DNA from 2 places in the Streptomyces sp. NPDC002306 genome. Region 1 is predicted to be linked to the other one. Evidence: riboswitches for the same ligand, from Rfam matches in the RefSeq annotation. Region 1 holds a riboswitch; the other holds the start of a gene.
The links. A riboswitch is a leader RNA that binds a small molecule or an ion and turns the genes downstream of it on or off. The one in region 1 is predicted to bind glycine.
Positions count from the first base shown of each region.

Region 2: another riboswitch for glycine. It lies ahead of gcvT (glycine cleavage system aminomethyltransferase GcvT); the one in region 1 lies ahead of gcvP (aminomethyl-transferring glycine dehydrogenase).

Region 1 is NZ_JBSFCK010000057.1:9,802-13,787, forward strand. Features, by position in the region: gene ACWCQK_RS38760 (DNA polymerase IV) at 1-572, shown strand, start outside; gene ACWCQK_RS38765 (PRC-barrel domain-containing protein) at 1,170-1,541, opposite strand; glycine riboswitch at 1,656-1,754, shown strand; gene gcvP (aminomethyl-transferring glycine dehydrogenase) at 1,937-3,986, shown strand, end outside.
Region 2 is NZ_JBSFCK010000013.1:5,273-9,258, reverse strand. Features, by position in the region: gene ACWCQK_RS24480 (enhanced serine sensitivity protein SseB) at 1-385, opposite strand, end outside; gene ACWCQK_RS24475 (AAA family ATPase) at 740-1,411, opposite strand; glycine riboswitch at 1,584-1,686, shown strand; glycine riboswitch at 1,687-1,794, shown strand; gene gcvT (glycine cleavage system aminomethyltransferase GcvT) at 1,866-2,984, shown strand; gene gcvH (glycine cleavage system protein GcvH) at 3,094-3,471, shown strand; gene glyA (serine hydroxymethyltransferase) at 3,486-3,986, shown strand, end outside.

The DNA.
Region 1 (3,986 bases):
CCCGGCTGCTGGACTCGGTGGACACGACGGGTGGGGTGCGGCTGCTGGGGGTGGGTGTGTCCGGGCTCGCGGACTACACGCAGGAGGATCTGTTCGCCCAGGCGGCCGGGGAGCTGGCGCGGCACGCACCGGAGGAGAAGGCGGCGGAGGAGGCCCTGCCGGAGACGCCGGAGCCGGTCGAGCGGCGCTGGCGGGCGGGGCATGACGTGCGGCACGCCGAGCACGGACATGGATGGGTACAGGGCAGCGGCCTCGGCCGGGTCACCGTCCGGTTCGAGACGCCCGAATCGGTACCCGGGCGGGTACGGACCTTCCGGATCGACGACCCGGACCTGGAACCGGCGGATCCGCTGCCGCTGGTGCGGCGAAGACCGGACGAGGAGGGCGCTGTCGCGGCCGTGACCGAGGCGATGGTCGTGACCTTGGACGCGCGATCGGGCATGGACGCCAACGCGAGCGCGACCGCGGACATAGACACAGACTCGGATACGGACTCGGACGGCGGCGGTGTCGCGGCCGAGCGGTCGGCAGGATCGGGACAGGGGAGGGGGCGGGGGCAGGCGGGGGAGTGACGACGGGGGCGCGGACGCGGGCCCCGCGGTCCACGCCTCCCATCTGCCCCGTATCCGGGCCACCGACCGGCTGGCCGACGTCGTCGGCAACGTCCTCGCGCGCGGCCGACTGCGGGCGGCACCCGACACCTTCGCAACCGTGCCGCTGCGGCTGGACCTGGACCAGCTGGTCGAGGAGGTCTGCGACGAACCTGCTGGACAACGCGCTGCGCCACGGCCGCACCCCCGGCGATCCCCGGGACCGCGCCGAGGTGGAGGTCACCGTCCTCGGCGCGAACGTCATGGGCGCCGACCGGGGGCGCGGTCCGCTCGAAGCCGGCTGGGTGCGGGGGCCGACGCGGTTTCGCCGGTGCGGTCGGTCCGTCTGTCCGTCCGTCCGGCGAGGTTGGGCCGGAAGGGGTCCCGGCGCGCGTCGCGGGGCGGGGCTGCGCGGGCGGATGCCAGGTTCCGCCGTGACCTTGCCCACGTCGTGCGTCGGCCCGGCAGCCGGGTGGTCGGGTGGCGGCCGGGCAAGGAGAGGGCGGGACGGTGGGGCAGCGGTGGGGCAGCGGTGGGGTCGGGGGTGGAGGGGAGTGCGGACGGGCGGGCGGTGGGGGGTCAGGCCTCGTCCGTGCCGGCCAGCTTGCCGAAGTCGTGGTCCGGGATCGGGGGAGGAGCGGCGATGTCGAGGCCGTAGTGGTGGTAGAGCTGGAGCTCCTGCTCGGGCGAGAGGTGGCGTCCGACGCCGAAGTCCGGGGCGTCCTTGATCAGCGCTCGCTCGAAGGGGATGCGCAGGGCGCCCTCGACCAGTTCGCTGGGCTCCAGCGGGACGAAGGCGTCTCTCGAGAACAGGCCGGTACGTATGGCGGCCCATTCCGGCACGCCGGTGGCGTCGTCGAGGTAGACCTCGTCAATGGTGCCGATCTTGGTCCCGTTGCGGTCGAACGCCTTGCGGCCGATCAGGTTGCGCGGATCGATATCGGTCTGCACGGGCCCTCCTCCAGGTCGCAACTCATTCGTAAGCACTACAAAAGAGCACATTCAGGAAGGTGGCCACTCGAAGGAGCCCTTGTTGACCGCGCTGGTACGCTGGCAAACGGCTGCCGACCCCGTGCGGGAGAGTCCTCCGAGCAACATCATCGGAGGCGCCGAAGGAGCAACTCCTCCCCGGAATCTCTCAGGCCCACGTACCGCACGGACGAGGTCACTCTGGAAAGCAGAGCGGGTGTCGACGGACGCCCAGCTCTCACCGACGGTGAAAGCCGGTATCCCCGTCCCGGGTGATCCGGTGAAACTCTCAGGTTGAGATGACAGAGGGGGAGGCCGTCCGGGTACCTGCGCCTAGGTACCCCTCGCAGGTCGCGTCAGACCAGGAGGCCTCCGCAATGACCGCCCACCGCATTCCGCTCTCCGAGCTCGAACAGGGAATCCCGTTCGAGCAGCGCCACATCGGGCCCGACCAGGAGGCGCGGGCCAAGATGCTCGCGCAGGTCGGGTACGGCTCGTTGGACGAACTCACGGCAGCCGCGGTACCGGATGTGATCAAGAACGCCGACGCGCTCGACCTGCCGGGTGCCCGCACCGAGGCCGAGGTGCTGGCGGAGCTGCGCTCCCTCGCGGACCGCAACGAGGTCCTCGGTTCGATGATCGGCCTCGGCTACTACGGCACCTTCACGCCGCCGGTCATCCTGCGCAACGTCATGGAGAACCCGGCCTGGTACACGGCGTACACGCCCTACCAGCCGGAGATCTCGCAGGGCCGGCTCGAGGCGCTGCTGAACTTCCAGACCATGGTCGCCGAGCTCACCGGCCTGCCGACGTCCGGGGCCTCGCTGCTCGACGAGGGCACGGCCGCCGCCGAGGCGATGGCGCTGTCCCTGCGCATGGGCAAGAACAAGAAGGGTCTGTTCCTGGTCGACGCGGACGCGCTGCCGCAGACCATCGCCGTGATCCAGACCCGCGCCGAGCCGACCGGTGTGGAGGTCGTCGTCGCCGACCTCAGCGACGGCATCCCGGCCGAGATCGCCGAGCGCGAGATCAACGGCGTGCTCGTCCAGTACCCCGGCGCCTCCGGAGCGGTGCGCGACATCAAGCCGCTCGTCGACCAGGCGCACGAGCTGGGCGCGCTCGTCACCGTCGCCGCCGACCTGCTCGCGCTGACGCTGCTGACCTCGCCGGGCGAGCTCGGCGCGGACATCGCGGTCGGTACCACCCAGCGCTTCGGTGTGCCGATGGGCTTCGGCGGACCGCACGCCGGCTACATGGCCGTGCGCGAGAAGTTCGCGCGCAGCCTGCCCGGACGGCTCGTGGGCGTCTCCGTCGACGCCGACGGGAACCGGGCCTACCGCCTCGCCCTCCAGACCCGTGAGCAGCACATCCGCCGCGAGAAGGCGACCAGCAACATCTGCACCGCGCAGGTGCTGCTCGCCGTGATGGCCGGTATGTACGCCGTCTACCACGGGCCCGAGGGCCTGAAGGCCGTCGCCCGGCGCACCCACCGCTACGCCACGCTCCTCGCCGCGGGTCTGACCGCCGGCGGGGTCGAGATCGTGCACGGCGCCTACTTCGACACGCTCACCGCGCGGGTGCCGGGCCGGGCCGCCGCGACGGTGGCCGCCGCGCGCGAGCACGGCGTGAACCTGCACCTCGTCGACGCCGACCACGTCTCCCTCGCCTGCGACGAGACCACCACGCGCGCGCAGATCGCCGCCGTGTGGACGGCCTTCGGCGTCGAGGGCGACATCGAGGCGCTGGACGAGACCGCCGAGGACACCCTGCCGGCCGCGCTGCTGCGCACCGACGCGTACCTGACCCACCCGGTCTTCCACCAGCACCGCTCCGAGACCGCGATGCTGCGCTACCTGCGCCGGCTGTCCGACCGCGACTACGCGCTCGACCGCGGCATGATCCCGCTGGGCTCCTGCACGATGAAGCTCAACGCGACCACCGAGATGGAGCCGGTCACCTGGCCCGAGTTCGGCCAGCTGCACCCCTTCGCGCCCGCCGAGCAGGCGCAGGGCTACCTGACGCTCATCCGTGAGCTGGAGGAGCGGCTCGCCGAGGTCACCGGCTACGACAAGGTCTCCCTCCAGCCCAACGCCGGTTCGCAGGGTGAGCTGGCCGGTCTGCTCGCCGTGCGCGGGTACCACCGGGCCAACGGGAACGACCAGCGGACCGTCTGCCTGATCCCCTCCTCCGCGCACGGCACCAACGCCGCCAGCGCCGTGATGGCCGGCATGAAGGTCGTCGTGGTGAAGACGGCGGGCGACGGCGAGATCGACGTCGAGGACCTGCGCGCGAAGATCGAGAAGCACCGCGACGAGCTGTCGGTGCTGATGATCACGTACCCGTCCACGCACGGCGTCTTCGAGGAGCACGTCGCCGACATCTGCGCGCAGGTGCACGAGGCGGGCGGTCAGGTCTACGTCGACGGGG
Region 2 (3,986 bases), on a different contig from region 1:
CGTCCGGGTTCACCGCGATGCCGACCTGCGGCGGCAGGCCGCGGGCGAACTCCACCGCCGGCGCGACGGTGTACGGCATGTGCGGGCCGACGACCTGCCGGAACTGTTGCTCGGAGCTGAAGACCGGCACGTACACCTGGCCTTCGATCTCCAGGGTGGGCAGGTCGAGCGGGCCGCTGTGCGGGCCTCCGCCGTTGGGCAGCGGCACCCAGACGAAGCTGCGGCCGAGCACCTCGACGATCCGTCCGCCGGCCGACGGCACGCCGAGGGCCGCGGAAAGCACCTCCTCCAGCTCGTTGCCGGGCCATCCGCCGTGCGGATGGGGGTGCGTCTGTGCGGGGAAGCCCGCGGAAAAGTCCGCGGGAAGATCCGCCGGGAAGTCCATCTCTCTACCGCCTGCTGGGAACCGCTGCTGTGGCTCAAAAGGCTAACCGGTGCGGGCCCCCGCGCAATCGTCCCGCAGACCGATACGCGACGGTCCCCGGAGGCCGCTCCGTCACGCCATGCCCGCGGACCACGCCGCCTGGCGCTCGCCCGGACCGACCCCTGACCCGTCGATTCGTCGATACATCCGGCATCTGATTGCCCATTCATCGACCCGTCCGTCTATTCCACCGTCAATTCATCGCCCCTGTTGGGGATTCGACCATCGAAACGTCGGGCGGCTTGAACGAGTGCCCGTCCGAACGTCGGCCCGCCCGCGCACGCACCCCTCCGCCCGTCCGCGCCATCGCCCCCCTCAGGACGCGAAGTCGATCCGGCCCAGTACGTCCGCCGCCTCACGGTCCAGCAGGACCGCCGAGCCGCAGCCCGGGGGCAGCTCACCCTTCTCGACGGCGCGCAGCAGACGGGCGGCGGCGCGGCGGTGGCGCAGGAAGGCGTACCGCGAGACGCCGCGGCCCCGGTCGCGCTGGCCCTCCAGCGCCGCGCCCGGGGTGACGTCGAGCAGCAGCAGATGCAGGGTGCCGCCCCGGCGGCGGGCCTCGCGGGCCAGCCAGTCACGCACCCAGGCCTGGGTGCCGCAGTCGTGCACCACGACACCCCGGCCGGTGCGCACGGCGCGGCGCAGTCCGGCGTAGTGGGCCAGGCGGACGAGCGGGCGGTAGACGGCGTACGGCAGGAAACGGGGCGCGCGGGCGTCCCAGCGGTCGCGGGTGTCCTGGGAGTCGACGCGGATGCCCCGGGCCGCGCGCCGCATCAGCGTGGACTTGCCGCTGCCGGGCAGGCCGGTGATCACGACCAGGTCGCGCGGGCCGAAGACCAGGCCGTGCGGGCTGTGCCCGGAGCGCTCGCGCAGGTCGCGGACGACCGGCGCGGGCAGTGGCGCGCGCACCTCAGCGGCCGCGGCCGCGGGCTGCTTGGGCAGTGCGGCGGCCGTAGTGGCGTACGCCGTGATCCTGTTCACCGTCATCGTCCTCCCCCTGGGGTCAGGTAAGTCCTTTCCCCGCCAAGCGTAAAGAGACGGTAATGCGTGATGTCCGGTGTTTTCGTGCGCGTAGCGCCACAAGCCGGTTACAGATGCGGCCTGCCCCTCGGCGGACGCGGCGTGCGATGATGTCCGCGCCAACTGCATACCGGCCGCTTGAATCCGCGCGGGAGAGTCCCCAGCAGCACTGCTGCGCCGGGGCGCCGAAGGAGCAAGTCCCTCCCTTGAATCTCTCAGGCCCCAGTTACCGCGCGGGCGAGGCACATCTGAAAAGCGGGCCGCTGCGACAGCGGCTCCACCCAAGGTGCAAGTCCTGACCACGCGTGGTCACGACGAACCTCTCAGGTTCCGATGACAGATGGGGAGGAACGACCTCGCCCTCCCCCGTGCCCGGTTCCGCCGCGCAGGGGACCCCATCGCCCTGGGAGACGACCGTCCGATGAGCAGTACCCCACTCCGTCACACCGCGCTGGATGCCGTGCACCGCTCGCTCGGAGCGACGATGACCGACTTCGCCGGCTGGGACATGCCCCTGCGCTACGGCTCCGAGCGGGACGAGCACAACGCGGTGCGCACCAGGGCCGGTCTCTTCGACCTGTCCCACATGGGCGAGATCACGGTCACCGGAGCGCAGGCCGCGGCCCTGCTGAACCACGCCCTGGTCGGCAACATCGGCTCCGTCGGCGTCGGCCGCGCCCGCTACACCATGATCTGCCAGGCGGACGGCGGCATCCTCGACGACCTGATCGTCTACCGGCTGGGCGAGACGGAGTACATGGTCGTCGCCAACGCCTCCAACGCGCAGACCGTGCTCGACGCGCTCGTGGAGCGGTCCGCCGGCTTCGACGCCGAGGTCCGCGACGACCGCGACGCCTACGCCCTGATCGCCGTCCAGGGCCCCGAGTCCCCCGGCATCCTGAAGTCCCTCACCGACGCCGACCTGGACGGCCTGAAGTACTACGCGGGCCTGCCCGGCACCGTCGCGGGCGTCCCCGCCCTCATCGCGCGCACCGGCTACACCGGTGAGGACGGCTTCGAGCTGTTCGTGGCCCCGGCCGACGCGGAGCAGGTGTGGCAGGCGCTCACCGAGGCCGGCGCGCCCGTCGGACTGATCGCGTGCGGTCTGTCCTGCCGGGACACGCTGCGCCTGGAGGCGGGCATGCCGCTGTACGGGCACGAGCTGACCACCTCCCTGACGCCCTTCGACGCCGGGCTCGGGCGGGTCGTGAAGTTCGAGAAGGAGGGTGACTTCGTGGGCCGGGACGCGCTGACCGAGGCCGCTTCCCGCGCGGAGGCGAACCCCCCGCGCGTCCTGGTCGGCCTGGTCGCCGAGGGCCGCCGGGTCCCGCGCGCCGGGTACGCCGTCGTGGCCGGCGGTGAGGTGATCGGCGAGGTCACCTCCGGTGCCCCCTCGCCCACGCTGGGCAAGCCGATCGCCATGGCGTACGTCGACGCGGCGCACGCGGCGCCGGGCACCACGGGCGTCGGCGTGGACATCCGAGGTACCCACGAGCCGTACGAGGTCGTGGCGCTCCCGTTCTACAAGCGCCAGAAGTAGACACTGAGCGCGGTCCTCGCGTGACGCCGCGCACCTTTCCGCCGCTCACCAGCGGTCGCGACCATCCCCCATCCACCAGCACTCCCCCGCGTACAGGAGAATTCAGGCCATGAGCAACCCCCAGCAGCTGCGCTACAGCAAGGAGCACGAGTGGCTGTCGGGCGCCGAGGACGGCGTCTCGACGGTCGGCATCACGGAGCACGCGGCCAACGCGCTCGGCGATGTCGTGTTCGTCCAGCTCCCGGAGGTCGGTGACACGGTGACCGCGGGCGAGACCTGCGGCGAGCTGGAGTCGACCAAGTCGGTCAGCGACCTGTACTCCCCCGTCGACGGCGAGATCACCGAGGTCAACGAGGACGTGGTGAACGACCCGTCGCTGGTGAACTCGGCCCCCTTCGAGGGCGGCTGGCTGTTCAAGGTGCGCGTGACGGACGAGCCGGCCGACCTGCTCTCCGCCGACGAGTACACCGCCTTTTCCGCCGGCTGAGGAGTCACCCACCCATGTCGCTTCTGAACACCCCCCTGCACGAGCTCGACCCGGACGTCGCCGCCGCCGTCGACGCCGAGCTGCACCGCCAGCAGTCCACCCTGGAGATGATCGCCTCCGAGAACTTCGCGCCGGTCGCGGTCATGGAGGCGCAGGGCTCGGTCCTGACCAACAAGTACGCCGAGGGCTACCCGGGCCGCCGCTACTACGGCGGCTGCGAGCACGTCGACGTCGCCGAGCAGATCGCCATCGACCGGGTCAAGGAGCTGTTCGGCGCCGAGTACGCCAACGTGCAGCCCCACTCGGGCGCCTCCGCCAACCAGGCCGCGCTGTTCGCGCTGGCCCAGCCCGGCGACACGATCCTCGGCCTGGACCTGGCGCACGGCGGCCACCTGACCCACGGGATGCGGCTGAACTTCTCGGGCAAGCAGTTCGACGTGGTCGCCTACCACGTGGACGACTCCGGCCTGGTCGACATGGCCGAGGTGGAGCGGCTCGCCAAGGAGCACCGCCCC